3 regions of the Thalassotalea agariperforans genome follow, and region 1 is predicted to be linked to each of the others. Evidence: predicted binding sites of a transcription regulator. Region 1 holds the regulator's gene; each other region holds the start of a gene.

Region 1 (10,760 bases):
ACAAACGTTTGGTACGCTTCACTATTTAACTGATTAAAGTGCTGATACCTATTATTAGGCACATCAGCAAGGTATTTCGTAATATAAGGATCGTCTAATTGGTTACTAATAATGAGTTCGTCTAACAAACGTAAACATAACACCGCTTTATAGATAGGCTTATGCCGTTCATTAATACTGGCAATGTCTTTGCCCTCGGTAGGGCTGATCAATTGAATCGTACCAAGTAACTGTGCTGATTTTCTTAACGTATCATCAAAAGTTTCGCCTTCACATAACGCCAGTAACTGATAACACACTTCACGTAAATGATGATGACGATCTAGCCCTTCAATATCCAATTTCTGCTTAAAGGTAGCTTGATTACCGGTTATTTTATCTATTTCAGCTTGTAGCGACTTCTTTTTAGCTGATGATGCTGCTGATAATTCCGCGTTCAATGCCGTGAGTTGCTGTTTAAAACTATTCAGCTCATTTTGTATTTCTGCAGAGCTAGCAAAAAACTCAACCGCACGATCAAGCACAGAGTCTTTTTGACTAGTGCGATCATTCAAGCGATTAACGAGATTTCTAACATCGCAAGTAAAATGAGAGTCGTGTAAGTTTTTTTTTGCCATCGCCGAAATATAATGCATCCATGAATTATTTTTCAAAAACAAACTCTTGATAAAAAAGGATTTTTATGAAAAACGAATACTAAATATAGTTTAAGACTAATCACTAACACACAATTAATCAACAAATACCTGTACCATTAACAAAATGATAACATCCATATTAACCACCGACGGAATACCCTCTATTTTTTCTATCACAATAAAAAGCCCATCTAAAAAGATGGGCTTATATTCACAAGAATAATTTAGTGGGCTTAACGCTATTTTTGACTCGCGTTTAAACCATTATTTAAATCAGCAATAATATCGTCGGCATCTTCAATACCCACAGAAATACGTACTAATGACTGTGTTATACCGGCTTCTAATTGCGCCGCTATTTCCATACCAGCATGAGTCATTGTTGATGGGTGACTGATCAAACATTCAACCCCACCTAACGACTGTGCTAAAGTAAATAAAGCTAAGTTATCAAATAATACTTTTACCGCTTCGACACCACCTTTAACTTCAAAGCTCATCATAGCACCAAAGTCTGCTTGCTGACGTTTCGCTAATTCATGGCCAGGATGTGAAGGTAAGCCAGGATAATAAACTTTTTCAATAGCTGGATGCGAGGATAAAAACTCTGCAACGGCATTGGCGTTAATTTGATGTTGTTTCATACGGACAGGTAAAGTTTTTAAACCGCGTAAAGCAAGAAAGCTATCAAAGGCTGAGCCCGTAATGCCGATACAATTTGCCCACCAAGCTAACTCTTCACCTAACTTTTGTTCTTTCGTCACTAACACACCACCAACAACATCACTATGGCCATTGATATATTTAGTAGTTGAATGGAAAACAATATCAGCACCTAAGGCTAAGGGCTGCTGCAATACCGGCGATAGAAAGGTATTATCAACCGCAACCAAAGCACCTACCGCATGACTTGCCTTGGCAATTTTTTCAATATCAACAATACGTAACAATGGATTACTTGGCGACTCAACTAAAACGAGTTTTGGCTTTTGCGCTAATGCTTCAGCTAAAGCAACTTCATCATTTTGATCAACCACAATAACGTTAAATTGACCACGTTTAGCTAAATGGGTAAATAAGCGATAACTGCCACCGTAACAATCATGAGGAATAACAACACTGTCACCCACTGACAACACCTGGCAAGTTAAGTGAACCGCTGACATACCTGTACCAGTAACGACACCAACAGCACCACCTTCTAAATCAGCAATAGCCTGGCCAAACGTTGAGCGGGTAGGATTACCTGTTCTAGAATAGTCAAATTGACCTTTTTCATTAAAGCCTTTTAACGCATAGGTACTTGATAAATGTATTGGACCAACAACAGCACCATGTTGTGAATCTGTATTAATACCCGCGATAACTGCTTTAGTTGCTATTTTAACATTAGACATTGTGTACCCTTGACTGGACTTTGGTTGAGTCTAAAATCAGACTTAACTTTTTAGATGTTTGGACGTCTATAACTCTAAGTCTTTATGCATTTATCGTCAAGGCAAATCTCAGTTCAGTTTGCTCACTAACCTTATTGATACGCAATCACTTAAGCTGATAAATAACGATCTGGACCGATATAATTTACCAATAAAAAACGCGCTAAATAATTTGCGCGCTTTTGATAAGGTTTTAGTAAAAGGTTAATAAGCTCTTATTTTAATATACTGACAGTTATTATTTGGTGTTAACTTAAATGTTGTGCCTGATAAATTAGATACCGCTTGGTAATTGGCTGTAATGGTTTCAGCAATAGAAGGGTTATCTGTTGAAGCGATTTCACCTCTAAAGTTACAAGAGCTGTTAGTATCACTATCCCAAGCTTGTAACGTTTCATTACCTAAGTCACGATCAAAACTAATACAATTAGTACTGGCAATATTAATTTCAGTTTTGGTATTCCAAGTAATGGCCTTAGTCCCTGAACAGCTATCATTTGAAGGCGGTGTGGTCACTTCTGAGGCTTTGGTATAACATTTTTTAGCCGTGCCTGAAATTGGGTCGCCAAAAGTATTGTTATTACAAACTACATGACTAGTTTGATTATATAAATAGTTGAATAAGCCATTTGCCCCATAAGCAATATCCATTTCACCAGAAACATTTACCGTAGCCCCCTCATTTGCTGCATAAGTATAGCCATCTGGACCAACGGGTGTTTCCGGATCAGGTGTTGGCTCTGGATCTGGTATTGTACTTGGCGCAGAACCGCAACCATTAGCTAATTCATCAAAACAAGCATAGGTTTGCGCTGGTTTTTCAATACTTAAATCAAGCTGATCGTCAATTTTGTTTAACTGATAGTCAGCTTGAACAAGCTTTGTACCACCATCTAAACGTTCATTATTTTTCGCATGTACCGTTTCTTCTAGCAACTTAAAGGTCGGCATACTCGTGGCTAAAGTAAACTTGTTATCATAAATATTAGAATTTCTGTGCTCTTGGTACGTGAAAATACCATGGTCGAAATTATTATCGTTTTTATAATCGAAGATATTATTGCGTATAATTACGTCAGTGCCTTTTACATCAATAAAGCTATCCGCCGCTGGATTGCCAGAAGCACCAATAATCCCCTGACCATTGATATAGTTTGATTCAATTACGGTACCTGTAGTACCGGATTTAATATCAAAAGCTTCAGCAGTAATATTTGGCCCTATTGCACAGCCACCAATACGGTTATTGTTACTAGGATCTAATTTTTCAGAAGTATGACCGTCATGCGTACCAACATAAACCCCTTCACCAAAACCTTCTTGCCCCGTGCGCTTACCGGTATTGTGAATATAGCAATTTGAAAGGATATTGTTTGAACTAGAATATCTAAAATGTACCGCTTCAGCACCTATATTAGAGACTTCAATATTGTCTAAGGTATTGTTATTGGCACCTTCAAGCATGATACCTTTTTGTGCTGTGGTAAATTTTAAATCCTTAATAAGCCAATGATCACCGGTTAAATATAAGATATAGGCTGAATCAACGGATTCACCTTTAAGGACTTGTTTATTTCCCTTCCACTTGCTTCTTAAAATAATAGGGTCATTTGATGTACCACTTTTATTGCTAAAAAAGTGGGCTTTTGAGCTACCGCTAGAGCCTTTATTCCCTATATAACTACCTGGATTAATAATAATTTCATCCCCAGGGCTAGCAGATTTTAATGCATTTTGTAAATCGTTTGCATTATAAACGTTGATGCTATCAGCAAAAGCAAAACTACTTACTGGTATTAAACACGCCGCAACTAGCCGTGAAATAGTGAACTCTTTCTTATTAAATTTAATTTTCATAAATACCCCTATTTATTGTTAATTATTTTATTTTGATGACTTCCTTGTTCATTAATTATTATCCTTGAGCAGTAAAAACATACACCAACAAAATTGGCATGACAACCTTACAGAATTACCAAAATTTATGATTATGGCTATTTTATTTTAAGTAGAAGTACTAACCTTATGATTTTTTTACCTTATATTTTATAAAAAATAGTACAAAAAACATGCGGAAGCTTAAATTTGATTTAAAATGACTAAGCAGGAAAATTAGCAAAGCGTTGCTTATTTTGATGAGTATAGTTTTCACAAAAGCCCACGAAACCGGAGATAACCGAACAAATAGATGCTTTATTGAGTTAAAAGCATAAATAAATATCTAGACATCTAAACTTCTACACATTCATAGTTGACTGTTACCAAGGAGTCAGTACAATTTAGCCTATAACAAAAATATTTAGAGGTAATTCATGGCAGAATGGAATGGCGAGTATATAAACCCTTACGCCGAACACGGAAAAAAAAGTGAGCAAGTTAAAAAGATCACCGTGTCCATTCCGTTACGTGTGTTAAAAGTATTAACCGACGAACGTACCCGTCGCCAAATTAATAATTTAAGACATGCAACCAATAGCGAGTTACTTTGTGAAGCATTTTTACATGCTTTTACCGGCCAACCCCTGCCGGATGATATTGATCTTGCTAAAGATAATACGGAAAAGTTACCAGCCAGCGTGCGAAAAATACTCGAAGAGCAAGGTGTAACAGACTTTAGTGTTTATGAAGATGATGAAGACTAAATCCGCTTAAAGGTGTAATTAAGTGTAAGATACAAAAAAGCCAGCTTGAAAGCTGGCTTTTGTTTAATCAGAACAATAATTATTCGTCAAATGGATTAACTAAAATCATTGTTTCAACACGGTCTGGACCAGTTGAAATAATATCAATTGGTACACCGGTAACTTCTTCTAAGCGCTTGATATAAGCTTTAGCATTCGCAGGTAATTCTTCTAATGTAGTAGCGCCAACCGTTGATTCTGACCAACCTGGAACCGTTTCATATACAGGTGTAATTTTCTCATAACCTTCAGCAGCTGTTGGTGGTACAGTGATCACCTCACCTGATTCAGTTTTGTAACCAGTACAGATTTTCAGTTCTTTTAAGCCATCTAAAACATCAAGCTTAGTTAAGCAGAAGCCACTGATGCTGTTCACTTGAACTGCACGGTGCATAGCAACCGCATCAAACCAACCACAACGACGCTCACGACCAGTAGTAGCGCCAAATTCATGGCCAACAGTACCTAAGTGGTTACCGATTTCATCGTTCAATTCCGTTGGGAACGGGCCTGAACCAACACGTGTAGTATATGCTTTGGTAATACCTAACACATAATCAAGGTGTAAAGGACCAAAACCACAACCTGTTGCAACACCACCTACGGTAGTATTTGAAGACGTTACGTAAGGGTAAGTACCGTGGTCGATATCAAGTAAGGTACCTTGAGCACCTTCAAACATGATTGACTCACCGTTTTTACGTGCTTGATCAAGCAATTCAGCAATATCAGCAACCATGCCTTTGATCACATCAGCAACCGCTAATGCATCAGCAAGTACTTCTTCATAAGAAACAGGCTTAACTTTGTAGTAGGTTGTTAAAACAAAGTTATGGTATTCCATAATTTCTTTTAACTTAGCCGCAAAAGATTCGGCACAGAATAAATCACCAACACGTAAACCGCGACGAGCAACTTTATCTTCGTATGCTGGACCAATACCACGACCAGTAGTACCAATAGCTTTACTACCACGAGCAATTTCACGCGCAGCATCTAAGGCATTATGATAAGGAAGAATTAATGGGCATGCGTCAGAAATTAATAAACGTTCGCGAACAGGAACGCCACGCTCTTCTAACATAGTCATTTCAGCCATTAAGGCTTTTGGACAAAGAACAACACCGTTACCGATTAAACATTTTACGTTATCGCGTAAAACACCCGATGGAATTAAATGAAGAACGGTTTTCTCACCATTGATAACTAGAGTATGGCCAGCATTATGACCACCTTGATAACGCACCACGTATTTTGCTTTATCAGTTAGTAAGTCAACGACTTTACCTTTACCTTCGTCACCCCATTGGGTGCCAAGAACTACAACGTTTTTTCCCATGTTCACATGTCTATCAGAAAATTAGGCGGGGATTCTAACAAATATCAAATAGCAGTCCAAGTACTAATTGGCGATTTTTGCATCCTGTAGTTTTTGAAATTCTGATACATTAACGGTGATTTCCTTAATAAACGCTAATAAACAGCGTGTTAAGGACTAACCACCCACAAAAGCAGCAAACCAATTATCATCACGATCAAGCCCATCGTTCTCACTTGTGCCGTCGGTTCATTCGCTAACTTAGCCACATAAGCTTGCCACTTATTTGGAAATAATGCCGGTATTAAACCTTCAATAATAAATGCAATCGCAATTGCCATTAATAGGGTTGTCATCATTATTCTCTCGTTTTAACTAAGCCGAACTCGGGATAACTATACTTTAATAAAGATATAAAAAAGCCATGAACATGTCATGGCTTCTAAACAAAAAATATCACACTAATACACTAAAGCATGATTTTTCCGGTACTCTATCTTTTAGAACTATCATTATTTTTTAAGTAATGAAAAAAGTCACTATCCGGCTTAACCACCATAATATCACTTTTGTTATTAAAGCTATTTTCGTATGCTTCAAGGCTACGAACAAAACCATAAAACTCAGGATCTTTAGAGTAAGTATCTGCGTAAATTTTAGCGGCTAAAGCATCACCTTCACCACGTACTTCAAAGGCATGCTTTTGTGCATCAGCCAACATAATCGTTACTTTGGCATCAATGGTTGCACGTAAAATTTCAGCTTGCTCTTGACCTTGTGATCTATGCTCTTTTGCTACAGCGGTACGTTCAGCTCGCATACGGTCGTAGATTGAGCTACTAACTTCTCTTGGTAAGTTAATCGCTTTCACACGTACGTCAATCACTTCAATGCCAAGGTCTTCACGACTACTTTTAGCGCTTTCTAACGCTTCCGCCATGATACCGTCACGATCTCCTGAAACAATTTCTTTAATGGTGCGATTACCAAATTCAGTACGTAAACCATTATTTACTTTTTGCTTCAATAACACTTTTGCGTTTTCAATATCACCGGCAGTACGTAAAAAGAAGGTAGAAAAGTCAACAATTCGCCATTTAATGTACGAATCAACCATCAAATCTTTTTTCTCTGATGTCACAAAACGATCAGGCTCTTCATCAAGGGTTTGAATACGAGCATCAAGTTTTTTAACCGATTCAATCAGCGGTATTTTAAAATGAAGACCAGGTTCAAACACTAACATTTCTTCTGCGCTATCACGTTTAATTTTTTTAAATTGAAACACGATACCACGTTGCCCTTCTTGGATAATAAAGACAGAAGAAACAACTAATAAAAATAATGCTGCCAGTATAATAACTAATAAATTTTTCATGATTAGTTTCTCCCTCTATCGTAGCGATCTGAACGGCCTGCAGGGGAAGAGTTTACACTTGTCGGCTGTTGACTATTATGTTCTGGCATTGACTGTGGAATAGCTCTCGGTGCTTGTGTTTGTTGATTCATAATTTTATCTAACGGTAAATAAATCATGTTATTACCACCATCAACATCAACCATAACTTTACTAGTATTACTGTAAACTTTTTCCATAGTGGCTAAATATAAACGTTGGCGAGTAACTTCTGGTGCCGCTTGATACTCAGGTAATAATTTTTCAAATTTCGCTACCGAGCCTTCCGCGTCTAAAACAATTTGTTGTTTGTAAGCAATTGCTTCTTGCTCCATACGACTAACACGACCACGAGCACGCGGTTCAATACCACGAGCATAAGCTTCCGCTTCACGAATGTAACGAATTTCATCTTCTTGCGCAGCAATCGCATCATCAAAAGCATCTTTTACTTCTTCTGGTGGACGTGCGTCTTTAAAGTTAACATCAACTACCAATAACCCTAATTTATAAGGCTCAATAATTTTATTTAACTCCTGCCACACTTGCTGACGTACATCTTCACGGCCGCTGGTTAAAACAGCATCCATTTTATTATGGCCAACAACATAACGCAGGGCACTATCTAATGCCTGACTTAAACTATCATCTGGGTCAGTAACATTAAAAACATAATCACGGGCATTAACCACACGATATTGCACTTGCATTTCAACACGTACAACGTTTTCATCTTGCGTTAACATAAAACCAGAAGCAGGTAAGTCACGAGTTGTTTGCATATCAATTGGAATAATGCGTTCTAAAAACGTCCACTTCCAGCTTAAGCCTGGCTCAACTACACCAACATATTCACCAAAACGCAGTTTTACACCACGCTCAGCTTCGTTAATGGTAAAAATACACGAGTAGGCATAAACCACCAGTACAATTAATAAGGCTAATAAACTAAAAGCACTACCAACGTTTCCTGATTGACTTGATCCTGATGACGGTTTACCACCACCAAAAATACCGCCAACCTTGTTGCCGAGATCTTTTAATAAATCGTCTAAATCTGGTGGTCCTTGATTATTACCACCTTTGTTTTTCCAGGGATCTTTATCACCCTTCCCCGGTTCATTCCAAGCCATGTTGGTCTCCGATATATAAAAATAAGTGTTATATTTTACCAATCGCTGAAAGGCGATTTTGAGTTGCTTAAATATAACAGGCTGTTAATGTTCGATAAAGCTTTCAATCCCTGCTTTATCGTCTTTTAAAAGTCGATTCCATTCGCGTTCAGGTAATTTCACCTCTAATAGGCAATTACCTTGGTCATCATAAGTTTCATTGACGATACAATTTAGTTGATAAAATGCACCTCGTAATTTCCCTGCATGTGGTGGAATTCGCAAATTATAACGCACAATAGCACGGCCTAAGCGTTCAGCTAAAGCTTGAAATAATAAATCGATACCTAAATTAGCCCGAGCTGATAACCACACTCGGATCGGTAAGCCGGTATCGTCTCGATCTATCCGTGGTTCAATATCGTCTAAATTATCAATTTTGTTACAAATCATTAATTGTGGTACATCGCCAGCATCAATTTCATCAAGTACATCTTGTACTTGTTCAATGTTTTCAGCACGCCGGTCATCAGAAATATCAACAACATGCAGTAACAATTCGGCTTCGCGTGTTTCCGTTAATGTTGCTTTAAACGCCGCCACTAAGTCATGAGGTAAATGACGAATAAAACCTACGGTATCAGCGAGAATAACGCGGCCAACATCTTCTACTTCAATTTTTCTTAACGTTGGGTCTAAGGTTGCAAATAGCTGATCCGCTGCATACACCGTCGCATTAGTAATTTGATTAAATAATGTTGATTTACCCGCGTTAGTATAGCCCACTAAAGAAACCGTAGGAATTTCAGCACGACTTCTTAACCGGCGATTTTGGTGACGCTGTTTTTCAACTTTTTCTAAACGACCACGAATATTAACCATACGTTCACGTAATAAACGACGGTCAGTTTCTAATTGTGTTTCACCCGGTCCACGTAAACCAACACCACCTTTTTGACGCTCAAGGTGAGTCCAACCTCGAATTAAGCGCGAACTAATATGGCGTAATTGTGCCAACTCAACTTGTAATTTACCTTCATGCGTGCGAGCGCGCTGAGCAAATATATCAAGAATTAAACTGGTTCTATCAACTACACGACATTGGCACAAAGCTTCTACATGCTTTTCCTGAGAAGGCGTTAACGCATGATTAAAAAGTACCACATTCGCTTCAAATAATTTAACCGCTTCCGCTACTTCTTCTACTTTGCCGCTACCAACAAAGTATTTTGAATGTGGCGTATTACGTTTGCCGGTGATCACCGTAAGTGCGTTAACACCTGCTGATGATACTAGCATTTCGAATTCTTGAAGGTCTTCTTTTGAACTTTCGTCGGGGAAATCTACATGAACAAGGATTGCTTGCTCACCTGCCTGATAACGATCAAACAAATGAGCGTCTCCTTAAAATAACACCTTTAATCATTATTCATCTGAATCCGGATTAAAGTTGCCTGCAGCTGGTTGCGTTTGTACCGCGCGAGAAGGTACTACCGTTGAAATAGCATGCTTGTAAACCATTTGGCTTACAGTATTTTTTAATAAAATAACAAATTGGTCGAACGACTCAACTTGCCCTTGTAACTTAATACCATTTACTAAATAAATTGCGACTGGAATGCGATCACGACGTAAAGCATTTAAAAATGGGTCTTGTAAAGATTGCCCCTTTGCCATATAACGGCCCCTTTTGTTATTGTTAGATAAAAAATTCTTTCAATTTAGATGGTTATCTAATGTAATTATACACAAATGTTTATAGTTTGCTCACTATAGACAGTACATGTTGCAAATTAGTTTCATCTTCCATGTTCAACCAAGTTAAATTTGGCCAACTTCTTAACCAAGTTAACTGACGTTTTGCTAATTGTCTAGTCGCACAAACACCTTTAAAGATCATTTCATCATAAGAACATTCATTATTTAAGTATTGCCACATTTGGCGATACCCTACACACCTTATAGATGGTAAGTTCTCATGTAAATCTTTGCGACTTTTCAGTTTTTGAACTTCTTGTTCAAAACCTTGTTCCATCATTAACTTAAAACGTAACTCAATACGTTCATGTAATGTTTTTCGATCACTTGGCGTAATAGCTAACTGAATAATATCGCCATCAAGCACATCACCTTTAATCGCGGTTAATTCCGTTAAGGATTTACCCGTGATCCTAAATAC
Region 2 (10,760 bases), on a different contig from region 1:
CAGAAAAGTACAATAAAACCACTTTGTTTAATAAATTAATTTTTTGCACATAAGCAACAGCTAACAGCCCTGCAATTGATGATGCAAAAGTTGCTAATAAAATAGGGAAAAATACATCGGTGGCAACTGCTGCTCCTTGTTGCGCACGATACATAAAAACCGCAATTGGGAATAATGTCACCGACGAGGTGTTTAAAACCAAGAATAAAATTTGCGCATTACTGGCGGTATCTTTTTTCGGGTTAAGTGACTGTAAATCACTCATGGCTTTTAAACCTAACGGGGTGGCGGCATTATCTAAACCTAAAAAATTCGCCGACAAATTCATCGTCATCGAACCCATAGCAGGATGCCCTTTAGGCACTTCCGGCATTAAACGGCTAAATAAAGGTGATATAGCCATTGCCATTTTATTGATAAGGCCTGCGCGCTCCGCTATTTTCATCATCCCCAGCCAAAAGCACATTACGCCAATCAAACCTATGGCGATTTCAACGGTAGTTTTAGACATGGAAAAAAGACTATTAATCAGTTCAGCAAAAATTTGATGATTATCGAGCAGCAGCCACTGTGCTAACGCAGCAACAAATGAGACAACAAAGAAAAAGACCCAAAGAATATTTAACAAAACAACCGCTCAATAATAAGGAGAATAAAAACAACCAATATAAACACACTTTAAGCAACGCACAATTAATCTGACAATTTAACTTAAGGTCAGGTTATTTATACACCAACCTAGGGTCTGTTAATCTTTGTTTATATTTTCAGCAATAGGCTATTTTAAGTGATAGCAAAGCAGAATGAACGTTGTTTGGTTATTCCAAATGAGTGAAATTCTAATGCAGCTAGCGCAAAAAATAGCCATTGCCCTGTGGGCTGAGGCTAAAATCGTTTTACTCAGCGTTAAAAATTATTAGTTTAGATGACTAAACGACATAATTTCAGCCTTGATTAAAACGATTTTATCTCTCAGCTGAATTATTAAACAAAGATAAACAGACCCTAGGGGTTGTTAATCTTGTATTATTTTTATGCGATAGCTTATTTTACGATTAATATAACTAGTTAGACGACAAAGTTAAGCCCTGAACAAACCTGTGGATAAGCTGTTAGGTTGCTGTAACAAACCACTGATAAAGCTGTTTAAAAAAACCAAAACAATAATTATAAAACCTTTAATTTCAGACAGTTAAAATTATTATCTAAATTAATTAGTAAAACTGAAATTTTACACTACAATTACTTTACCAATTAGTTAAACATGCTCGCTCTCTCCTAGCTAATTAGCGCAAGGCTCGATGTTTGAGCCACTTCCCTAAGCCCGAAACGCCTATGTTTCGGGCTGTTTTTTGTCTGTTATTTTACCTACCCAAAAAACATAAAAAAAAGATGAAAACATAAACCAAGTTACATTTTCATCTTCTTAAAATTACAGTGCTTTAGTTGTTAATGCGATTGTTATTACGATAACTTAGCTATAACACTTATTTTTTAACTAAATTTGATAACTCTTGTTTAGCTAAATAATTATCCATGGTTGAACGTAAAAGTTTATATAACAAAATTGAACCATCAATTTCTTCTTTACGATTGGTTAAACTTTCAATGTTTAAACCCAGAGGTAAATTATAAGGAATTACCGCATCTAAAATTTGTTGTAAGCTATTTAAACAAATACGAATAGACTCATATAATGGTTTTTCGGCATTTAAAATACGTAAGCTCGTCGCTTCTGGTACACTCACCCCTAACCAATCAATAAACTCTAACGTTTTTTCACTGCCACAAGGTGAAAACGTTAAAATGATACGTTGTGGTTTTAAACCTAACTTTTGGCATTCAATGGCATAACGCGTTAATTTATCAATAGTTGCTTGCGGATCATAAATCGCTTGCGAGATAAAAAAGTTACACCCTTGTTTGGTTTTTTCAATTAAGCGGGCGTGTTCATTACCTTTACTTGCATGGCGTTCAGCAATAGTGACACCACCAATAAAAAAGTTATGCTGATTGTTTACTAAGGTTTGATAGGCTTCTTCAAGTGGTAACGATATTTCATTATTTTTTGACGGACTGCCTACTAACACAACATCTTTGACACCATAATCTTGCCAAGCTTCATCTGCCCATTGATTAAAAGCTTCAGCATCAGATTGAACAACACTTTTATAAGTGATCACCGGACGATTAGACTTTTTATTTAACAACGACGAATACATGCGAGCATCATGTGTGGTTTTAAACGGAAATGGACGTGGCTTTTGCGTACGAGAGTTTTCATCTTGAATGTCATAAACAATTAAGCCATCAAAGTCGATATCGCTAACACGTTCTAATAGCTTCTCAGCAATACCTTCAACTTGCTCAATAGGCGTATCACTTTTAGGTGGTGTTGTACCAATAAAATAAACACCGCGAGTAATATCGTTATAGCGGACTCTTAGTTCTGATTCGTTATTCAAAATAATAGCTTCTTAATTAGATAAGGTTGACATCATGCTAATAAGAAATAACTTAATTAACACACTAGACGTTTAGACGTCTATATGATGTTTTATTGTTCTGCTAAAGTCAATAAAGAATCAACATTATCATTAAAAAGTACGTCATTATACCATTCCGCATAAAGAAGTGCTCACATAGAACGGTATGGGCGACATTAGAACAAACAAAATTTATGAAGATATAGTTATTCTACATCTAATAAATTTTGTGCTGTTATTATGGTGCCCATGCGTTCCCAAAGGGCGAGTTTTAAAGGCTTATATGCTGCGTTATTGATTTTGACAAGGTTCCCACATGGATGTGGGATATTAGGGTAACGCAGGAGCAGTTACCGAGAATAACCATTCTCTTCAATCAATGCCTTGCCTCTAAGCCTTTAAATTCTTGCTAAGCGAGTGCTTTCTTATACGGATTGGTATTACTTAAAATATAACCGCCCACGATAAATGAACGCTTAATGTAAAGCTAAAAAACCGCAAAAGCTAACGCCAGAATTTTAGAATATGCCCTTTAAAATCATCAATAAGGTAATCAGTGTCTATTGGTTTGGTATGTGTATGCTCAAAACCAAACTCAGTCATGGCTTTGGTAATTTTATTTTTTCTACCGCGACCAGGATCGACCAAAATGACTTCGCAGCTAGAATTAGCATGTTTTTCAATAAAGTTAGCTAATAATGTTATGTGTTGATCTTCGTACAAAAGATCGCTACCAATGATGACATCAAATAAACCAAGTTGATCATTTTTATCAGCCCAATCAACGCGTTCAAAGTCAATTTTTTGGTCGTTATTTAATAAGGTATTGCGGGTTAAAAATGTAGCTACTTCTGGGTGATAGTCAGTGGCTGTGATATCAACGTGCTTTTTGTTGAGTAACAAACTTGATAGTGCCATGCCACAACCGATTTCTAATATTCGTTTTTTGTGAGTTTCATACTCATCCATGTAATGAGCAAGCACTAAGCTTGACGGCCAAATCACCCCGAAAATAGGCCATAACGCAGACGATATTCCTAAATTTTTTGCAATATCATCCGGATCACTAAATTGTTGTTTGTCACGTAAGGTACAAAGGTGAATATCTAGTTCACCAAACTCAACCGTTTGGTAACTAATACGTACAGGATTTATCATTATTTTCCAAAAATGGAGAAGCTAAGCCCGTTATCTAAGATAAATGACCAAACGTAGGAATATTAAGGTTATAGGGTTCTAGCTAAATAACAAGCTAAACTCACCGCTACGGTTAAATGAACTTCTGCCATAACATGGCTTTTCCCATATTTGGATCGAGCTGATAACCGGCAAAGCCAAATTTTTGATAGGCATTTTGCGCAACGATATTGCCTTGCAAAACCTCTAGGGTAATTTTACAACAACCTTTGTTAACCGCTAACTCCTCTAGTTTACTTAATAATGCTTGGCTAATACCTTGGCCTCTATATGTTTTAATAACTGCTAGATCATGAATATTAATCAGCGGCTGACACTTAAAAGTTGAAAAGCCCATGATCGCATTAATTAACCCTGCTGGTTGTTCATTAACATAAGCAATCAATGAAAAAGCGGTGGGTAATTTTTGTAACTCACAAGTCAAGTTTTGCTTAACAAAATCAGATAACGGCTCGGCTCCCCCCATAGGATCTTGGGCATAATTATCTAACAGGTAAATAAGATCGGCGCATTGCTGGGCATTGTTGTAATCAACTTGTTCAACAGAAATCATCATATAGAACGCTCTTTTTATTTAGTGAGTTAGTTAATCTGAGCTTAGGTCTATTTCCAAGTCCCACAGGTGATCGTAATTTCTAGAAAAAGGAATAAATTTACCATTTTTCGTCATTTTATAAGCCCAACCACGATAACCACCACCGCTGTCCATCATATCAAAAGTTAACTTAACCTTTGCTTTTAACGTGCTCTTTCATCGGTAACATACTACCGTTTTCTACATAGGCGTGGGCTTCCGCTAAAATAGCTAAAGCAATAGATTCGGGTAAATCGCCACCTAAGTGTAAGCCAACCGGATTAAATAAACGCGTAGCTAACCGCTTTTGGCTGATATCACCTAATGATAATACCCGCTCGGTGCGATGCGAAGGCCCCAACAAGCCAATATACTGGCAACTGCCCTGCTCACTTAATTTTAGCGCTTTAGCGTCTAATTCAAGGTTATGATTCATAATAACAATAACATCAGCCAGCTCAATTGCTTGGTGGTTAGTTAACGTATCATAAGCTTGTTTAATGATAGTATCCGCATTTTTAAAATACGCTTGGCGAGCATAGTTGGTACGACTATCAATTAAGGTGACATACCAGCCAAGTTCTTTCGCCATATTTACTAAAGGCACTGCATCGCTGCCACCACCAAAAATCGTAATTGTTGGTCGTGGCTTTATTTGATTAACAAATGCTGATGGCTCAACTTTCTCTTCACTCTGCTTAGCCAATACTTCTTTAACTTCATCATCAGCTAAAACACGGTTTACAATTTGATCCGCAAATAAATATTGATAGTAATATAGGGATTTTCGCTCGGTTAATAAGGAATTAACTTTGAGTAAATCTAGGTAGTTATTGCCTTTATTAATGGGCTGGAGTAGTACTTTAACCATACCACCACAGCCAATGCCTAACTGCCATGCAATATCACTTTCATCTTGCATGTCGTAACAAACAATATGATTTTGATGAGTATCCCAGCACTTGCGTGCTTGGCGCATAAGATCTGACTCTAAACAGCCACCACTTAACAGGCCATAACTTTGCCCAAAGCTATTGATCATCATGCGAGCGCCAGCTTTACGATAAGCAGAGCCTTTAGTTTCGATAATAGTGGCTAGTACCCATTCACAGTCATCTTTTTCAAGCGACCAGCGTTGTACAATATGTTGAAATCGATTTGACACATAAACCTCAAAAACTAAAACTAAAACTATTTATACCGATAAAGGTTTAAATGGCATATCACGAAAACGTTGACCTGACGCGGCAAAAATCGCATTACTAAGTGCTGGAGCAAATGGCCCAACACCTGGTTCACCCAAACCGGTTGATGGTTCGTCAGAATCAATGGCATGCACACGAACATTAGGCATTTCATTAATTCTTAATACCGGGTAATCATGGAAGTTAGAGTTTACAACCTCACCTTCTCTAAAGGTGATTTCGGTATAAAGCGCTAAACTCATCCCCATAACCACCGCTCCTTCCATTTGTGCTTTTGCACCATCAAGGTTTAGTACTTGGCCACAATCAATGGCCGTATCAACATTTAATACCTTAATATCATCACCATCTACACGCACATGCACTGCCATAGCAACAAATGATTCAAAACTATAATGCACGGCTAAACCAATACCCTCACCTTTCGGAAGCGTTTTACCATAGCCTGACTTTTCAGCCGCTAACGCCAGCACAGCTTTTGAACGTTGACAGATTTTTTGATGTTTGGGATTGTTATTCGCATCATACAACTGGTTCAGCATATCAAAAGGTGACTTACCTAATTTATGCGCTAGCTCATCAGCAAAAACACCATGAGAAAAAGCTAAAAATATAGCATATACCGCTCGATACCAACCAATACGAGTATGTGCGGGAGCTTCACCGGTTTCGGTTCTAAAGTTTTCAATATAATATGGATGATCATTAATCGCCCCTAAAGCATTTTTAGGCGCACGATCTAAGCTCGGATCAAAAAGTGAGTTAATAGCTGGAAATGCTGCCCGATGCAGCCAACCAGTGACATTACCTTGTTTATCAATTGAGGCTTCAATATGCTGAGCACTAATAGAATGATAATAACCGGTTCGCATGTCTTCTTCTCGTGACCAAATAAGCTGTATTGGCGCTTTTACTGCTTTTGATATTGCAGCAGCTTCATGAACATAGTCACACTTAAACTTACGACCAAAGGCACCACCAGAGATCATTACATGAACCAAGATATCTTTTGGCTCACGCCCTAAGAATGTCGCTAATACTTTTTGAATATCAGCAGGACTTTGAGTAGATGCCCAAACTTCACAACTATCATCGGTAACTGAAACCACACTCGCATTCGGTTCCATTGGTGAATGACATAAATGCCCACCGGTATAGGTAGCAGAAAGTTTATCATTTGCTTGTGCAAAAGCTTGTTCTAAATTCCCGCGTTGATGTGCTAATTGCGCCGGTTTTTCAACATTTTCAACTAACATTTTACGATACTGTTGAGTATCGTACTCACCATGTTTACCTTTATCCCATGTTACTTTTAATAATTTAACCGCTTGCTGCGCTGTCCAACTATTATCAGCCACTACAGCAACGCCCCCCAATGAACTATATGGTAAGTTTATAGAGGCTATTTCAACAACATCAATTACCCCTTTCATCGCTAAAGCAGCACTTTTATCTAAGGTTTTTAGCTTGCCGCCATACACTGGACAATGAATAATCGCCGCGTATTTCATACCTGGAACTTTGGTATCAACACCATATTTACGTTCACCTTTTACCACCATAGCTAAATCATGGCGTGGTAATTCAGTGCCAATATAACGATACTGATCTTTAGTTTTTAACGGAGGTTTTTCAGGAATAGGCATATTGGCTGCTGTTTTAGCCAATTCACCATAACTTAATTTTTTACCTGACGGCTTATGATAAACCGCATGATTTTCAGCATAACAACTTGACTCAGACACTTGCCAAATCGAGGCTGCCGCCGCTACTAACATAGCTTTCGCTGCAGCACCTGCTTCACGCATTGGCGTTAACATTTTACGGGCACTTTGTGAGCCGCCAGTATCTTGTGGGCCATATTTTTCAGCGTCGCCATCTGCTTGCTTAACGGTAACTTTTGACCAGTCTGCTTCCATTTCATCAGCCACGGCTGACGGTAACGCGGTACTTATGCCTTGCCCCATTTCACAACGGCCACAATAAAGTACTAAGTCACCATTCTCAAATAAATGAATAAAAGCATTTGGATTAAATTCAACTGTTTTTGTATTCGCCGTAAAGCCCGGTAATGAAATCCCCAGCGCAAAGCCGCCAGAAGTAACAGCTAAAACCTTAAGAAAACCACGACGACTAAGGCCTTGAGTTTCAATCACTGGTTTTTCGTTGTCAGGAGACAGAGATAAAGCATCGTAAACATCGTTGTTCATCTTATTTTATCTCCTTGGCTAATTCATAAGAAGCTGACTTAATCGCCGCTTTTATTCGTTGATAAGTACCACAGCGACAAATGTTGCCCGACATGGCTGTAACAATTTCTTCATCACTGGGGTTTTTATTGCTTGCTAACAAACCAGCCGCATTCATGATCTGCCCTGCTTGGCAATAACCACATTGTGGCACTTTATTTTCAATCCAAGCTCTTTGCAGCGGATGATCACCGTTTGCAGATAACCCTTCTATTGTTACCACTTCCTTATCAACTAACGTCGACATCGGCATAATACATGAGCGCATCGCAACACCATCAATCAATACGGTACAAGCACCACATAAACCACTACCACAACCAAATTTAGTACCGGTTATTTCAAGTTGGTCTCGCAAAAACCACAATAATGGCATGTTGTCATCTACGTCAATTTCATAGCTAACATTATTAATAATGAGTTTTTTCGTCATAATTGGGGATCACTGTGGTTAGGTTTGTCTTAATAATTTACTTTAAACGTGTTTTAAAAGCATAGCGCAAGACATAGAATAAATATTATTTTAGCGCTTTAAGATAAAGTGAATGTTAAATAACGCAAATTAAAAAGTGTAAACAGATATATACAACTTATATCTTGTAACCGTTCATTACTATGTAGGTTGTATAAAGAAGTGACTTGCGCGCATGTTAGAAACAAACATCGCACCAATAATATTCACACCTCACATAGCCATTTAATTTCAAAGCGACTAGTGATACTCAGCTGCTATGATGCCGTTAAATAAGCTTGCCTAAATTCAGTGGGTAATTGACCAAATAAACGCTTAAATTGCTTACTAAAATAACTATGATCAGGAAAACCCACTTCACTTGCCACAACGGCAACCGATAAATTAGTTTCTAATAATAGCTTTCTTGCCATTTCTAAACGAAATTCATTAATGAACTGCTTAGGCGTTTTAAATAAATGTTTTTTAAAACGTCGCTCTAATGCGGAAATAGACAAATGCGTGATCTCAGCTAGCTGATGTAAAGTAATATCATTCATGTAATTTTCACGAATATAATTTACCGGAACTTTAATTGCTTCCATCCCCGATAAAGCAATCGAGGTTTTTTCAATATGCCTTGAAACACCATAAGAGCCTATTGCTTCTCCTTGTTCATTATATAAAGCACGTTTTGAGGTAATAAACCATGCATTTTCACCACTCGTAGTATGGTTAAGCTCAAGCCGGTTTGACACCGCTTCACCTTTTAATACCTTTTGATCATCAACAACAAATTGTTTAGCAAGGTGCTCAGGAGAAAAATCATAATCGGTTAAACCAATAACTTGGTTGATTGAAGAAACGCCTAGATGCTCAATAAAATTTGAGTTTGCATAAACAAACTGGCCTTGTTCATTTTTAAGCCAAAATAACACATCTGGCATTAAATCAAACATAGCAATAATTTGTTGCGCGCCAAATTGCTCAATCAACTCACTAGCGTAAGCCGCATTCAATTTAGTCATATAAATAGAGCACCCTTTATTTAGTATTATGCAAACATATTGATAAAAATATCACATCCACGCCGAATTTGTCGCATATAAATAAGAATAAAATGACACAATTTTGAATTGTTGCGGTTTCTTAGAATATGGCAGTGAGACAGAAATTTGAACTCTAAATAAGGTGTTACCTACAAACCCAAAGCATATTCATATATCGCGGACGAAAAAAAACCGCGACTCGTTAAAGTTGCGGTTTTCTTATAATATGGCGGTGAGACAGAAATTTGAACTCTACGTTAAGGTGTTACCTACAAACCCAAAAGAACTTTATTAAACAACAAATAGCAAAAACCCGTTAACCTTTCGATTAACGGGTTTTTCTAAATATGGCGGTGAGATAGAAATTTAAACTCTACGTTAAGGTGTTACCTACAAACCCAAAGCATATTCATATATCGCAGACGAAAAAAAACCGCGACTCGTTAAAGTTGCGGTTTTCTTAGAATATGGCGGTGAGATAAAAATTTGAACTCTAAATAAGGTGTTACCTACAAACCCAAAAGAACTTTATCAAATAACAAAAAGCAAAAAACCCGTTAACCTTTCGATTAACGGGTTTTTCTAAATATGGCGGTGAGATAGAGATTTGAACTCTACGTTAAGGTGTTACCTACAAACCCAAAGAATATTCACATATCGCAGACGAAAAAAAACCGCGACTCGTTAAAGTTGCGGTTTTCTTAGAATATGGCGGTGAGATAGAGATTTGAACTCTAGATGGGCTACAAACCCATGCCGGTTTTCAAGACCGGTGCTTTCGACCACTCAGCCATCTCACCATGATGATTCTCGGCATTGCCAAGAACGAGGCGAATATTAAAGGGTCATACTTCACTTGTAAAGCCTAAAATGCGCAATTTTTTCTAACTGCTATTTATTTAAACAATTTGTCGGATATTCCAGCAAAAACAAATCAAGCGAATAAAAATAACATCAGGTTAACCAACACATCAGTCATCTTTATTTACAATTAATGATAATAATTCATTTATATTAAACATTTAATCCGTAGTATTTTAAAAATCGCCATGTCATAATATGTCAGAATTTAGTTTTAAGACTTGAACTTTTATATAAAGTCCTTATCTTAACTAATGGTTTATTTAAAAGTTCATAGAGGAAATTTTATGCAATCAAATATGGGTTTTCAAACTGCAACGCAAAGTTCAGCAATTGAAATAAATAAAGTACTTCGTAACACTTATATGCTACTTGGTATGACGTTAGCGTTCAGTGCCGTTACCGCTGGTATTTCAATGGCAATGAATCTATCTCATATTGCCGCATTAGTGATGACACTTGTTGCTTTTGGTTTATTATTTGTTGTTCATAAGCAAGCAGACAAAGCAAGCGGGCTTATTTGGATATTCGCATTTACGGGTTTAATGGGTGCTTCTTTAGGGCCAATGTTAAACATGTATGCGGCCATGCCAAATGGTGGTTCACTTATCATGCAAGCATTAGGCGGAACAGCGTTAATATTTTTCTCGTTATCGGCTTATGCTTTAACCAGTAAAAAAGACTTCTC
Region 3 (10,760 bases), on a different contig from region 1:
GCCATGCGGCATTATTAATTACCTGCAAAAACATTGATGAGATCATAACTGTAATTGAAAGCTTAGCTGGACAGCTTACCGGCACTATTCAAGGTAGTAATGAGGAATTAGCTGAGCATGCGAGTTTAATACAGTTACTGCAACAAAAAGTGGGTCGGTTAGTTATTAATAATTTTCCAACTGGTGTTGAAGTGTGTGAAGCTATGATGCATGGCGGGCCATTTCCAGCCTCTAGTGATAGCCGTTTTACCTCCGTTGGTACCGCTGCAATTACTCGATTTTTAAAACCTATCTGTTTACAAAACTACCCTGAAGTTCTATTACCTGAAGCATTACAAAATAGTAATCCGCTGACTATTAATCGCTTGGTTGATGGCGTTTATACGCGAGCGGCAATTGGTTAGTTAATGACGTGAAAAAAGCAGCGACTCAAATCAATAAGCTAAAAACCGATCCGCCAAGTGTTCGAAATAGTGTTCAAAATAATGCTCAAAATAGTACTCGAAATAGCACTCAACAAAGCCCTCAACCAAGTCCTCAACCAAGCCTTCAACAATGTTCACAGCAGAATTATCAAAAAATTTGGCAAACGGTACAACTTATACCCACAGGTAAGGTAGCAACTTATGGCCAAATTGCCGATCTAGCTGGCTTACCTGGGCGAGCAAGATTAGTTGGCCGCGCATTAGGTTTAATGCCTAAGCTTGGCTGGCATGGTAAACCTATCCCTTGGTATCGAGTGATCAATGCTCAAGGAAAAATATCATTACCAGTTAACAGTGACGGCTTTATTACGCAGAGGCAGTTATTACAACAGGAGCAAGTTGTAGTGTTAGGCAATAAAATAAAACTTGCTGAATTTCAATGGCAGCCAGATATAACTGAGCTGCTATTTCGTTTATCGTTTTAATGTATTTTTACACATGATAAAAAAAGCCCAGCGTATAGCTGGGCAAAAAATATAAGGGGAGAGATTTTTTAAAGAAGGGGATTAACCTTCGAGTAATTTTTTACCATTAATGGCAATTTTTCTTGGTTTTAACGCTTCAGGTATTTCTCTTTCTAGATCAATATGAAGCAGTCCATTTTCTAAATGTGCACCGATGACTTTGACATGGTCACCGAGTTGAAATTTCCGTTCAAAGTTTCGCTCAGCGATGCCTTGATGTAAAAACTTACGTTCTTTGTTGTCATCAACGGGAGTTTTGGTTCCGGTGACAATCAAAGCACTTTCTTTTGACTCTATATCGAGTTCATCTTCAACAAACCCGGCAATAGCCATAGTAATTCGATACTTATCTTCAGCAAGTAATTCGATATTATATGGAGGGTAAGTTGACTGTTTATCGGCACGTGATGCTTTATCAATTAGGCCAGCTAAATGATCAAAACCAATAAAAGAACGGTATAAAGGGCTAAAGTCTGTAGATGTACGCATAATATTCATATCCTATTTGTTTTTAAGCAATATGTTGTTATTTCAAATGATTAATTAATGAGTTGACCAGCAAAGGCTGCATCTTCAATTAACTAACTTTTTTGAAAAATACCTTTCCACAATGGAACAGGCGGTTTATGTAATCCCTATCGGCGACTACACTTTAATAGATGGGATTGATGAAATATTTTTCAAGATAAAAAACTAAAATATTTTTAAAATTAGTGTTGTTTTTAATGTAAGTTACTAAAAAATAAGTATAAAAAAAGATGATAAAAATATCATCTTTTTGTTTTTTAGCATTGGTCAGATAATTATTTTATGGTTTTTACATCACCGCTGACGGCTGAATTTTCATTGTCATCAATCACTGATGGTGCAATTGCCTGTAACGTTGATAATGCCATTTCATAATTAGGATGGCTTGCAATACTTTCAACTAATTCTTTATAAGCAATATTACCTTGTTGGTCGATAATAAAAATTGCCCGTGTTAATAACCCCATATCTTTGATCAACAAGCCATAATGCTGACCAAAGTCTCGCCACACCGCATCAGAAAGCACTTTTACTTTATCGATATTTTCAGCTTTACAAAAACGCTTTTGAGCAAAAGGTAAGTCATTGCTGATAGTTAAAATAACAATGTTATCGGATAACTGGCTAATTTCTTCATTAAAGCGTTTAGTTTGAAGTGAACAAACCCCTGTATCTAAACTAGGTACAACGGAAATTAAGACCACTTTGTTGGCAAAGTCAGCTAATTTTACCGGCGAAAAATTGGCATCGACCACTTTAAAATTTGGTGCTTGCTCACCAACATTCACTTGATGACCAATTAAGGTGACATATTTGTCACCCGCTTTAACAAGGTTGTTAGTTTCTGGGAAGTTATTTTCCGCTAAAACCTGGCCTTGATAAAAACAACTGCTTAATAGGGTTAATAGTGTGATTTTTTTCAATATTTTCATTTGTTGTGAACTATAATCAGTAGATAATAGGCAAGCTTAACTAGGTATGAAAAAAATGGCTATAGTTTTTCAAATAAACTATTGTTCAGTGATACTTTTGCTATAGTAGAGTAAAGCTAAAATAATTTAAGTAATTGGAATTAATATATATGTCGACACGTCTGCTGATTTGTGATGATTCTAATATGGCGCGCAAGCAAGTTGCCCGCTCTCTACCGGATGGTTGGGATGTAGATATTAGTTTTGCGGCCAATGGAGCCGAAGGAATAGAAGCGATAAAAGCAGGGAAAGGGGATGTTTTATTACTGGATTTAAACATGCCAGTGATGGATGGTTATGAAGTATTACAAACCATAGTTAAAGAAGATTTACCAACGCTCACCATTGTTATCTCTGGTGATATACAGCCGGAAGCTCATCAACGAGTAACTAGTCTTGGCGCTTTAGATTTTATTCAAAAACCCGTCAATAAAGAAAAATTAACTGAAATATTATTAAGTTATGGCGTTTTCACAAAAGAAGAAACTCTAGCAAGTGAGCAAAAGCCAGAGCAAAAACGTGTTGAAGATGTTAAAGAAAATCATATTGAAGTGGTTCATGAAGCCGTCGAATTTGAACAGCTTGATAACAATTTACGCGATTGCTACCAAGAAATCGCCAATGTTGCGATGGGACGTGCCGGTGATTTATTAGCGCGTTTATTAAATGTGTTTGTCATGCTGCCCATTCCTAATGTTAATTTGATTGAAGTGAGTGAAATTAACATGGCGCTGTCTGCCGTGAATAAAGAAACCACGTCAGGTGTCTGTCAGGGGTTTATCAGTTCAGGTATTTCGGGTGAAGCGTTATTAATTATTAATGATTCTGGCTTTAAAGATATTGCTACTTTGATGAATATTGAGCCACCACAAAATGAAAATGCAGAATTAGAATTATTGATGGATATGGGCAACGTACTGATTGGCGCATGTTTAAAAGGGGTGTCAGAGCAATTAGACGTATCTTTTAGCCAAGGCCATCCTGTGGTGCTTGGTCAGCATATAAATGTGAATGAACTTATTTCATCATCATCTAAACGTTGGCAACGTACCTTAGCAATTGAAATTAGTTATGGCATTGAAAATCACCCAATTAAATGTGATTTGTTATTACTCTTTACTGAGCAATCAATGAAAACGCTGAATAATAAATTAGCTTATCTGATGGATGAGTAATTTATGTGTTACTTAATAATGGTTAGTTTGGAAAATATATGTCTATAGATTCAGATCAATTACATGAATTACATTGGATGATGGAAATGCTCCACACCATTGACGTTGGCTTAGTGGTATTAGATCGTGACTATCAAGTGCAAATTTGGAATGGTTTTATGGAAAACCATAGCGGCTTAAAACCTGCAGAAGTAAAAGATAAATTATTATTTAGTTTGTTTGAAGAAATTGATCAAGAATGGTTTACCCGTAAAGCAGATTCTGTTTTTTTGTTAAAAAATAAAGCGTTTACTATTTGGGAGCAGCGCCCGTATTTATTTAAGTTTCAAAACTATCGCCCGATCACCGGCTCTGCCGAGCACATGTTTCAAAATACCACCTTTATTCCGTTAATGGCGGCAGATGGCCAAGTTTCCCACTTATGTTTATTAGTGTATGACGTAACAGATAATGCCGTGCATAAACAAACGTTAGAAACTGCTAATGCACATTTAGCGATGTTGAGCCAAACAGATGGCTTAACTCAGCTATTTAATCGTAGTCATTGGGAAAAATGTTTATCATCTGAATATAAACGCTGGACACGTAGTAATAACGTTAGTTGTTTAGTGATGTTAGATATTGATCATTTTAAAAAGGTGAATGACAAGTACGGTCATATTGTTGGCGATGAAGTTATTCGTCACTTAGCTAATTTGGCCAGTTTACACGTACGAGAAACCGATATTTGTGGTCGCTATGGTGGTGAAGAATTTGCGGTTATTTTGGCGGATACTACTTTAGAAAATGGTCAGATATTTGCTGAGCGACTTCGGGAAGAAGTGGAAAAATCAATCGTTAAATATAATGATATTGAACTTAGCTATACAATTAGTGTTGGGGTGGCAGAAATAACACCTACCTTTAAAAATCATGAGGCATGGATAGAAGCTGCTGATGTGGCACTTTACCAATCAAAAGCAAATGGCCGAAATAAAGTAACCTTGTACCCAAAAGAGCAGCCGTTAAAGTAGCAAAAATACGATAAAAAAACGCATCCAGTATTCCTACTTGATGCGTTTTTTTATGCTAGGTTTTAAGCTATAAGCTTTAAGCATTTTGCTTGGTATTAGTTTATAAACCTGCCGCTTGTTTTAAAGCTTCTGCTTTATCAGTTTTTTCCCAGCTGAAAGCAGTAAAGGTGTCATCACCTACAGTCATTTCAAACGGCTCACGACCAAAGTGACCGTATGCCGCTGTTTGACGATACATTGGGTGAAGTAGGTCTAACATTTTAGTAATGCCATAAGGGCGTAAATCAAAATGTTCACGTACTAATTCAACTAATTTCTCTTCAGAAATTTTACCAGTACCAAAGGTATCAACTGAAATCGAGGTCGGCTCTGCCACACCAATGGCATAAGAAACTTGAATTTCACAACGATCCGCAATACCCGCAGCAACAATGTTTTTAGCTACATAACGACCAGCATAAGCCGCACTACGGTCAACTTTTGATGGATCTTTACCAGAGAAAGCACCACCACCATGACGCGCCATACCACCGTAGGTATCAACAATAATTTTACGACCTGTTAAACCACAGTCACCTACAGGGCCACCAATAACAAAACTACCGGTTGGGTTGATATGATACTTAGTATTTTCGGTTAATAACTCAGCTGGTAATACATGCTTAATAATGTTTTCCATTACCGCATCATGTAAATCTTGTTGTTTAATATCAGGGTTATGTTGCGTAGAAAGTACCACAGTATCAATAGATACAGGCTTACCATCTTCATAAATAAAAGTAACTTGGCTTTTTGCATCAGGACGCAACCAAGGTAAAACACCTGATTTACGCGCTTCAGCTTGGCGCTCAACTAAACGATGAGAATAGTATAATGGCGCCGGCATGAGCGTTTCAGTTTCATTGGTAGCATAACCAAACATTAAACCTTGGTCACCAGCACCTTGTTCTTCAGGGCTTTTACGATCAACACCTTGTGCAATCTCTTGTGATTGTTGACCAATTAAGTTCATAATGCCGCAAGTTTCGCCATCAAAGCCAACTTCTGAAGAAGTATAACCAATATCACAAATAACTTGGCGAGTGATCTTTTCTAGATCTACCCAAGCAGACGTTGAAATTTCACCAGAAATAATAGCTACCCCTGTTTTTACCATAGTTTCACAGGCTACACGGGCGTTTTTATCTTGTGCAATAATCGCATCTAAAACCGCATCAGAAATTTGATCGGCAATTTTATCCGGATGACCTTCTGATACTGATTCAGAAGTGAAATAGTAGCTAGACATAAAACCTCATAATATTTTTACAAAGTATTTGATGAAATTTACACTCGCTCTAATGGAGCGGGATCGGCATCAAACAGGTTAAATTTTTCGCAATTCTACCTCTAAAAAAAATGGATTGATAGTTTTTTTACGCCTAGACGTCTAAATGGCTTAAATAATTTGTGGTCATGCAATAAAAACGAGGGACTAGATACAAGTTATAAGCAACAAGTTACAAGTTACGAGGTACAAGATACGAGGTACAAGATACAAGATACAAGCAACAAGTTACAAGTTATAAGATACAAGATACGAGATACGAAGAGGAGTTACTGGTACAAGAATGATCTTTGGGCGGTGTTTTATTTAGCAGTTAGGCCACTTGTCGGGGAAGTGCTTAATGTTGTTAATTGCCAAGGGTAATTAAAAACTCGTTGAATGGTGTCACTAAATGTTTGGCTTGCTAACCAAATAGCAGGTTTGCTTGCTTGAGTTGTTAATAAGTTTTTCTGAGTTAATATATTTTTAAGCTGTTTGGCTACCGGTAAGCCAGTGTCAATTAATTCTATTTCATTACCAATGAGCTGGGCTATTTGCTTTGTTAGCATAGGGTAGTGGGTACAACCTAACACTAGCTTGTCGATACCTTTAGTTTTTAGCGGTAATAAATATTGGCTTAATAATGCTAATGTTTGCTCATCATCAAATAAGCCTTGTTCTATTTGTTGCACTAAGCCAGGACAGGGCTGAATATATATTTCGGCATTACCGCTGTGGGCTTTTACTAAAGCTAAAAAGCGCGTGTTATTGGCCGTTGCTTGCGTCGTTAAAATTGCTACTTTTTGCTTTTTAGTGGTTAAGGCGGCAGGTTTTATTGCCGGCTCCACACCAATGACAGGAATGTTAATGCGTTTACGTAATTGGTCAATGGCAATAACGGTTGCGGTATTGCAAGCAATAACAATAGCTTTAACGTTTTGAGCAATAAAAAAATCTGCAATTTCATTGACCCGTTGAATAATAAACTCGGGAGATTTTTCGCCGTAAGGGGCATATTTATTATCAGCTAAATAAATAAAGTGTTCATCAGGTAATAACGCTTTAATATCATCAACAATAGTTAATCCGCCAATACCGGAGTCAAAAATACCAATACTAGCGTTAGCGGCATTAACGGCTAAAAGATCTGTCGCTGAATTATCTGTTTCTGTATTTAACATTGTTGCCTGAGGCATACTGGGTAACATTGGATATTGAAATATAAAGAATTATTGTTGCTTTGATGGTAGCGCGAGCGAGGTATCAATGTAAACTAGCGGTGTTGTAAATTATCAACTAATTGTTTTATCGCTTGACGGCTTAAACAATATTATTCACCAGTACTTAAATTAGTATTTAAAACTTAAATTAGCACTTTTATTACTTTTCTCATGAGCAAGAGAATGAGCATAATTAATAAAAGTAAACCTTCCAGAATGCCGTTGTCGACGTCAGCCCTTGAACACCGTGTGCTCAAGGCGGGTCTTGCATTATCACCGTAGGCTTCCTGATACGAGCCAGGCTTGCACAATAGTGAAAAATTAAAACCCTGAAGTAAAACTTATCGGCTCAGGGACATGGTTAACAACAAACATCCCAGAAGGCTTGTCAGCATTATAACAAAAGTAGAAAAGATTAATAACAATAAATACGATTAAGCGCGTTTTATTGATTGATCGCTCAAAGCGTGTTCGATAGTTGATTGTAAAAGAGCAATTTTACTTTCAGTGTTGATTTTTTCTTGTGCAGATTGCTGTTGCAGCTTCAATAAATCGTTAGCTAAATTTAACGCTGTCATTAATATCGCTTGCTCAGGATTGGCGCAAGAGCCTTTTTCTAATAAGCTGGTTAAACGTGAATCAAGTTCATTGGCCGCAGCAATTAAAGCAGACTCTTCACCACTTGGGCAGCCAACTTTTAATGTTCTTCCATTAATTGAAATATTTACTGCGGATTTACCCATGGGTAATCAAGCTCCAAGCTTATGAATAAAAAATAACAGATAAGTGCTTAATTTTTAGCTAAAAAAGCAATTTACGAACAACTTACCTAGATATCTGAAAATATAACGATCCTCCACTGCCGATGCAAGCATTAACTGATCAAACGGCCAAATTGATGATTGATCGCAATATTCACTGTCATCATCGCTGTTTTTCTGGTGTCAATGCTATTGGCAATGGTAGGATATTACCCTCTGTACCATGGAGCTATTTTTAAATTATGCCCGATCAAACTCAAACCCTTTTTTCTACTTTTCAAGCTGTTATCACATCCAATGGTGTGATTGCTCATGCCTCAGAAATGCATGGCACAATAACCGGTTTAATTTGTAGTGGTCTCGCTTTTGAAAGTAATGACTATTTACCTATGCTTAATGACTGTTACAACAATGGTGAGCCATTACCTGCGGAAGTAAAAAGCCAGATCAAAACGATATATTCAGAAATTTGGCAAACTATTTTAGACGACAGTTTTGGTTTTCAATTAATGTTACCTGATGACGACGATGCGATCAGCGAACGTAGCAATGCACTAAGTGCTTGGGTTCAAGGTTTTAATCTAGGGTTTGGTTTACAACATAAAGATATGCCGGTTACTTCGGAAGATGTGAAAGAAGTGATCGCAGATTTTTCTGAAATTGCTAATTTATCAGACGAAGTTGACGAAGATGAAGCCAGTGAACAAGCTTATTATGAAATAGGTGAATATGTTCGTATTTCTGCCTTATTAATTTTTTCTGAGCTTGGTGAACCGCCGGTTGATACCAGCAAAAAAGAAACAATTCATTAATTTCGACACATTCAACACTTATAGCAAGCTTATGATCAAAAACACCTTATTACCGGTAACAGAGTTTATTACTCGAAGAGCGGCCTTTTTAGCACAAATGCCTGAGAATTCGGTGGCGTTATTTCCTGCAGGTAAAGAAGTTACCCGTAGTAACGACACGGAATATTTGTTTTGTCAAAATAAAAACTTTTATTACCTAACCGGTTTTAACGAACCTGATGCTTTGTTGTTATTAATAAAAGGAAAAGACGGTGAGGCTGACGATCAAAGCATTTTGTTTTGTCGCGAAAAAGATCCTTTACAAGAAGTGTGGCATGGCCGACGAATTGGTCCTGAGGTGGCACAAAGCGAATATCAGTTTACTGCTTGTTTTACGGTAAATGATATTGAGCAATATGTTCCTGATCATCTTGATGGTAAAACACAAGTACAGTTATGCCAAGGCGATAATGCTGAGTTTGAACAACAAGTACTAACTTGGTTTAAACAGTTAAAGTCAGCATCAAGGCAAGGGAAATTAGCACCTAAAGCTTTGGTTGATTGTAGTGATGTTATTCACGAAATGCGCTTGTTTAAATCGACTGCCGAGCTTGAGGTGATGCGTAAAGCTAATGTGATCAGCGGCCAAGCGCACCAAAGGGCTATGGAAAAAACCGTTGATGGTAAGCTTGAATATCAAATAGAAGCTGAAATTTTACATGAGTTTGCTCGTCATGGCGCTCGTTTTACTGCCTACAATTCAATTGTTGCCGGTGGCGATAATGCCAATATTTTACATTACACCGACAATCAAGATGTGTTAAAAAATGGTGATTTATTATTAATTGACGCTGGCGCAGAGTTAGCCGGTTATGCGGCCGATATTACCCGAACGTTTCCCGTTAGCGGCCAATTCAGTGAACCACAAAAAGCTCTATACCAATTAGTGTTAGATGCACAAAATGCCGCGATTGAAGCGATAAAACCCGGGCAAAGCTTAGCTAACTTAAATGCTATTGCCAGTGAAGTGCTAACCACAGGTTTGCATCAGTTAGGTTTATTAACAGGCGATTTAACAGAGTTAATTGCCGATAATGCCTGTAAAAAATATTTTATTCATGGTTTAGGCCATTGGCTTGGTTTAGATGTTCATGATGTTGGGGATTATGGCATTGCTGTCGATGAAAACGGACAGCGTAAACAGGCGCGTGCTTTTGAAGCAGGCATGGTGATGACCATTGAACCAGGTTTATATATTCCACTTGATGATCAAACGGTAGCTGAACAATGGCGTGGCATAGGTATTCGTATAGAAGACAATGTATTAGTGACTGAGCAAGGCTATGAAAACTTAACCGTTAACGCACCAAAAACTATTGCTGAGATAGAAGCTGTCATGGCGAAAGCTCGCCCTTAATGATAAATATAATTGATAGATGAATATTGATAAAACCCATTTTGACGTAGTGATCGCGGGCGGCGGGCTTGCTGGTTGTTTAATGGCCTTAAGCTTGGCTAAATTGACAAAAGCAAATGGTGAGTTATTACAAATTGCTATTGTTGAAAAACATCGAACAACAGATAACCACAGCCATGAATTAACATTTGATGAGCGAGTTTTAGCTTTGTCACATGGCACTGCGAGTTATTTTGCCGACTTAGGTGTTTGGCAAAATTTATCAGCGAAGGCGAACCCGATAGAAACTATTCATATATCTGATCGTGGTTATTACGGCAAAGCACGCGTTTATGCTAAAGATCATCAAGTTGATGCCTTAGGCTATGTTGCCCCCATGAAAAGCATAGGTCTAGCTTTACAACAAGCTTTAGCGTTAATTCAAAACTCACAAAGCAATAATATTCACTGGTTTGCTCCTGCACAAATAGAGGAGCTTGATTGGCTAACAGAGAGTGTTGAAATAAAGCTTACATCAAAAGCAAAGTTATCAGCTAAGTTATTATTAGCTTGTGATGGTGCTCAATCGGTATGTCGAAAATTTGCCAATATTCAAACTACCAGCAAAGCCTATGGGCAATCAGCGGTTA

Evidence for each region. Region 1 encodes MetJ, which represses methionine synthesis genes. Its sites were predicted from a motif close to TAGACGTCTAGACGTCTA; they were not measured.
Region 2: ACSLUO_RS11530 (methylenetetrahydrofolate reductase) is a predicted target of MetJ. The motif match lies at 2,531-2,548, and genes of this name have one in related genera.
Region 3: metK (methionine adenosyltransferase) is a predicted target of MetJ. The motif match lies at 6,051-6,068, and genes of this name have one in related genera.

Annotation. Positions count from the first base shown of each region.
Region 1 covers NZ_JBQMWH010000012.1:7,794-18,553, reverse strand. Annotated here, with positions in the region: gene ACSLUO_RS14005 (hypothetical protein) at 1-653, opposite strand, end outside; gene metB (cystathionine gamma-synthase) at 878-2,035, opposite strand; gene ACSLUO_RS13995 (right-handed parallel beta-helix repeat-containing protein) at 2,279-3,931, opposite strand; gene metJ (met regulon transcriptional regulator MetJ) at 4,387-4,716, shown strand; gene ACSLUO_RS13985 (adenylosuccinate synthase) at 4,796-6,094, opposite strand; gene ACSLUO_RS13980 (DUF2065 domain-containing protein) at 6,244-6,432, opposite strand; gene hflC (protease modulator HflC) at 6,567-7,451, opposite strand; gene hflK (FtsH protease activity modulator HflK) at 7,454-8,602, opposite strand; gene hflX (ribosome rescue GTPase HflX) at 8,687-9,973, opposite strand; gene hfq (RNA chaperone Hfq) at 10,007-10,258, opposite strand; gene miaA (tRNA (adenosine(37)-N6)-dimethylallyltransferase MiaA) at 10,338-10,760, opposite strand, start outside.
Region 2 covers NZ_JBQMWH010000008.1:17,455-28,214, reverse strand. Annotated here, with positions in the region: gene ACSLUO_RS11535 (spore maturation protein) at 1-628, opposite strand, end outside; gene ACSLUO_RS11530 (methylenetetrahydrofolate reductase) at 1,488-2,465, opposite strand; gene ACSLUO_RS11525 (class I SAM-dependent methyltransferase) at 2,991-3,644, opposite strand; gene ACSLUO_RS11520 (GNAT family N-acetyltransferase) at 3,757-4,239, opposite strand; gene ACSLUO_RS11515 (hypothetical protein) at 4,270-4,395, opposite strand; gene ACSLUO_RS11510 (XdhC family protein) at 4,409-5,422, opposite strand; gene ACSLUO_RS11505 (xanthine dehydrogenase family protein molybdopterin-binding subunit) at 5,453-7,672, opposite strand; gene ACSLUO_RS11500 ((2Fe-2S)-binding protein) at 7,674-8,144, opposite strand; gene ACSLUO_RS11495 (helix-turn-helix domain-containing protein) at 8,441-9,190, opposite strand; tRNA gene ACSLUO_RS11490 (tRNA-Ser) at 9,921-10,011, opposite strand; gene ACSLUO_RS11485 (Bax inhibitor-1/YccA family protein) at 10,360-10,760, shown strand, end outside.
Region 3 covers NZ_JBQMWH010000002.1:400,274-411,033, reverse strand. Annotated here, with positions in the region: gene ACSLUO_RS04995 (aldehyde dehydrogenase (NADP(+))) at 1-404, shown strand, start outside; gene ACSLUO_RS04990 (MGMT family protein) at 413-910, shown strand; gene ACSLUO_RS04985 (Hsp20 family protein) at 992-1,438, opposite strand; gene tpx (thiol peroxidase) at 1,753-2,409, opposite strand; gene ACSLUO_RS04975 (response regulator) at 2,559-3,623, shown strand; gene ACSLUO_RS04970 (sensor domain-containing diguanylate cyclase) at 3,662-4,636, shown strand; gene metK (methionine adenosyltransferase) at 4,737-5,924, opposite strand; gene murI (glutamate racemase) at 6,266-7,123, opposite strand; RNA gene ssrS (6S RNA) at 7,367-7,548, opposite strand; gene ACSLUO_RS04950 (cell division protein ZapA) at 7,597-7,905, opposite strand; gene ACSLUO_RS04945 (UPF0149 family protein) at 8,166-8,735, shown strand; gene pepP (Xaa-Pro aminopeptidase) at 8,767-10,131, shown strand; gene ubiH (2-octaprenyl-6-methoxyphenyl hydroxylase) at 10,151-10,760, shown strand, end outside.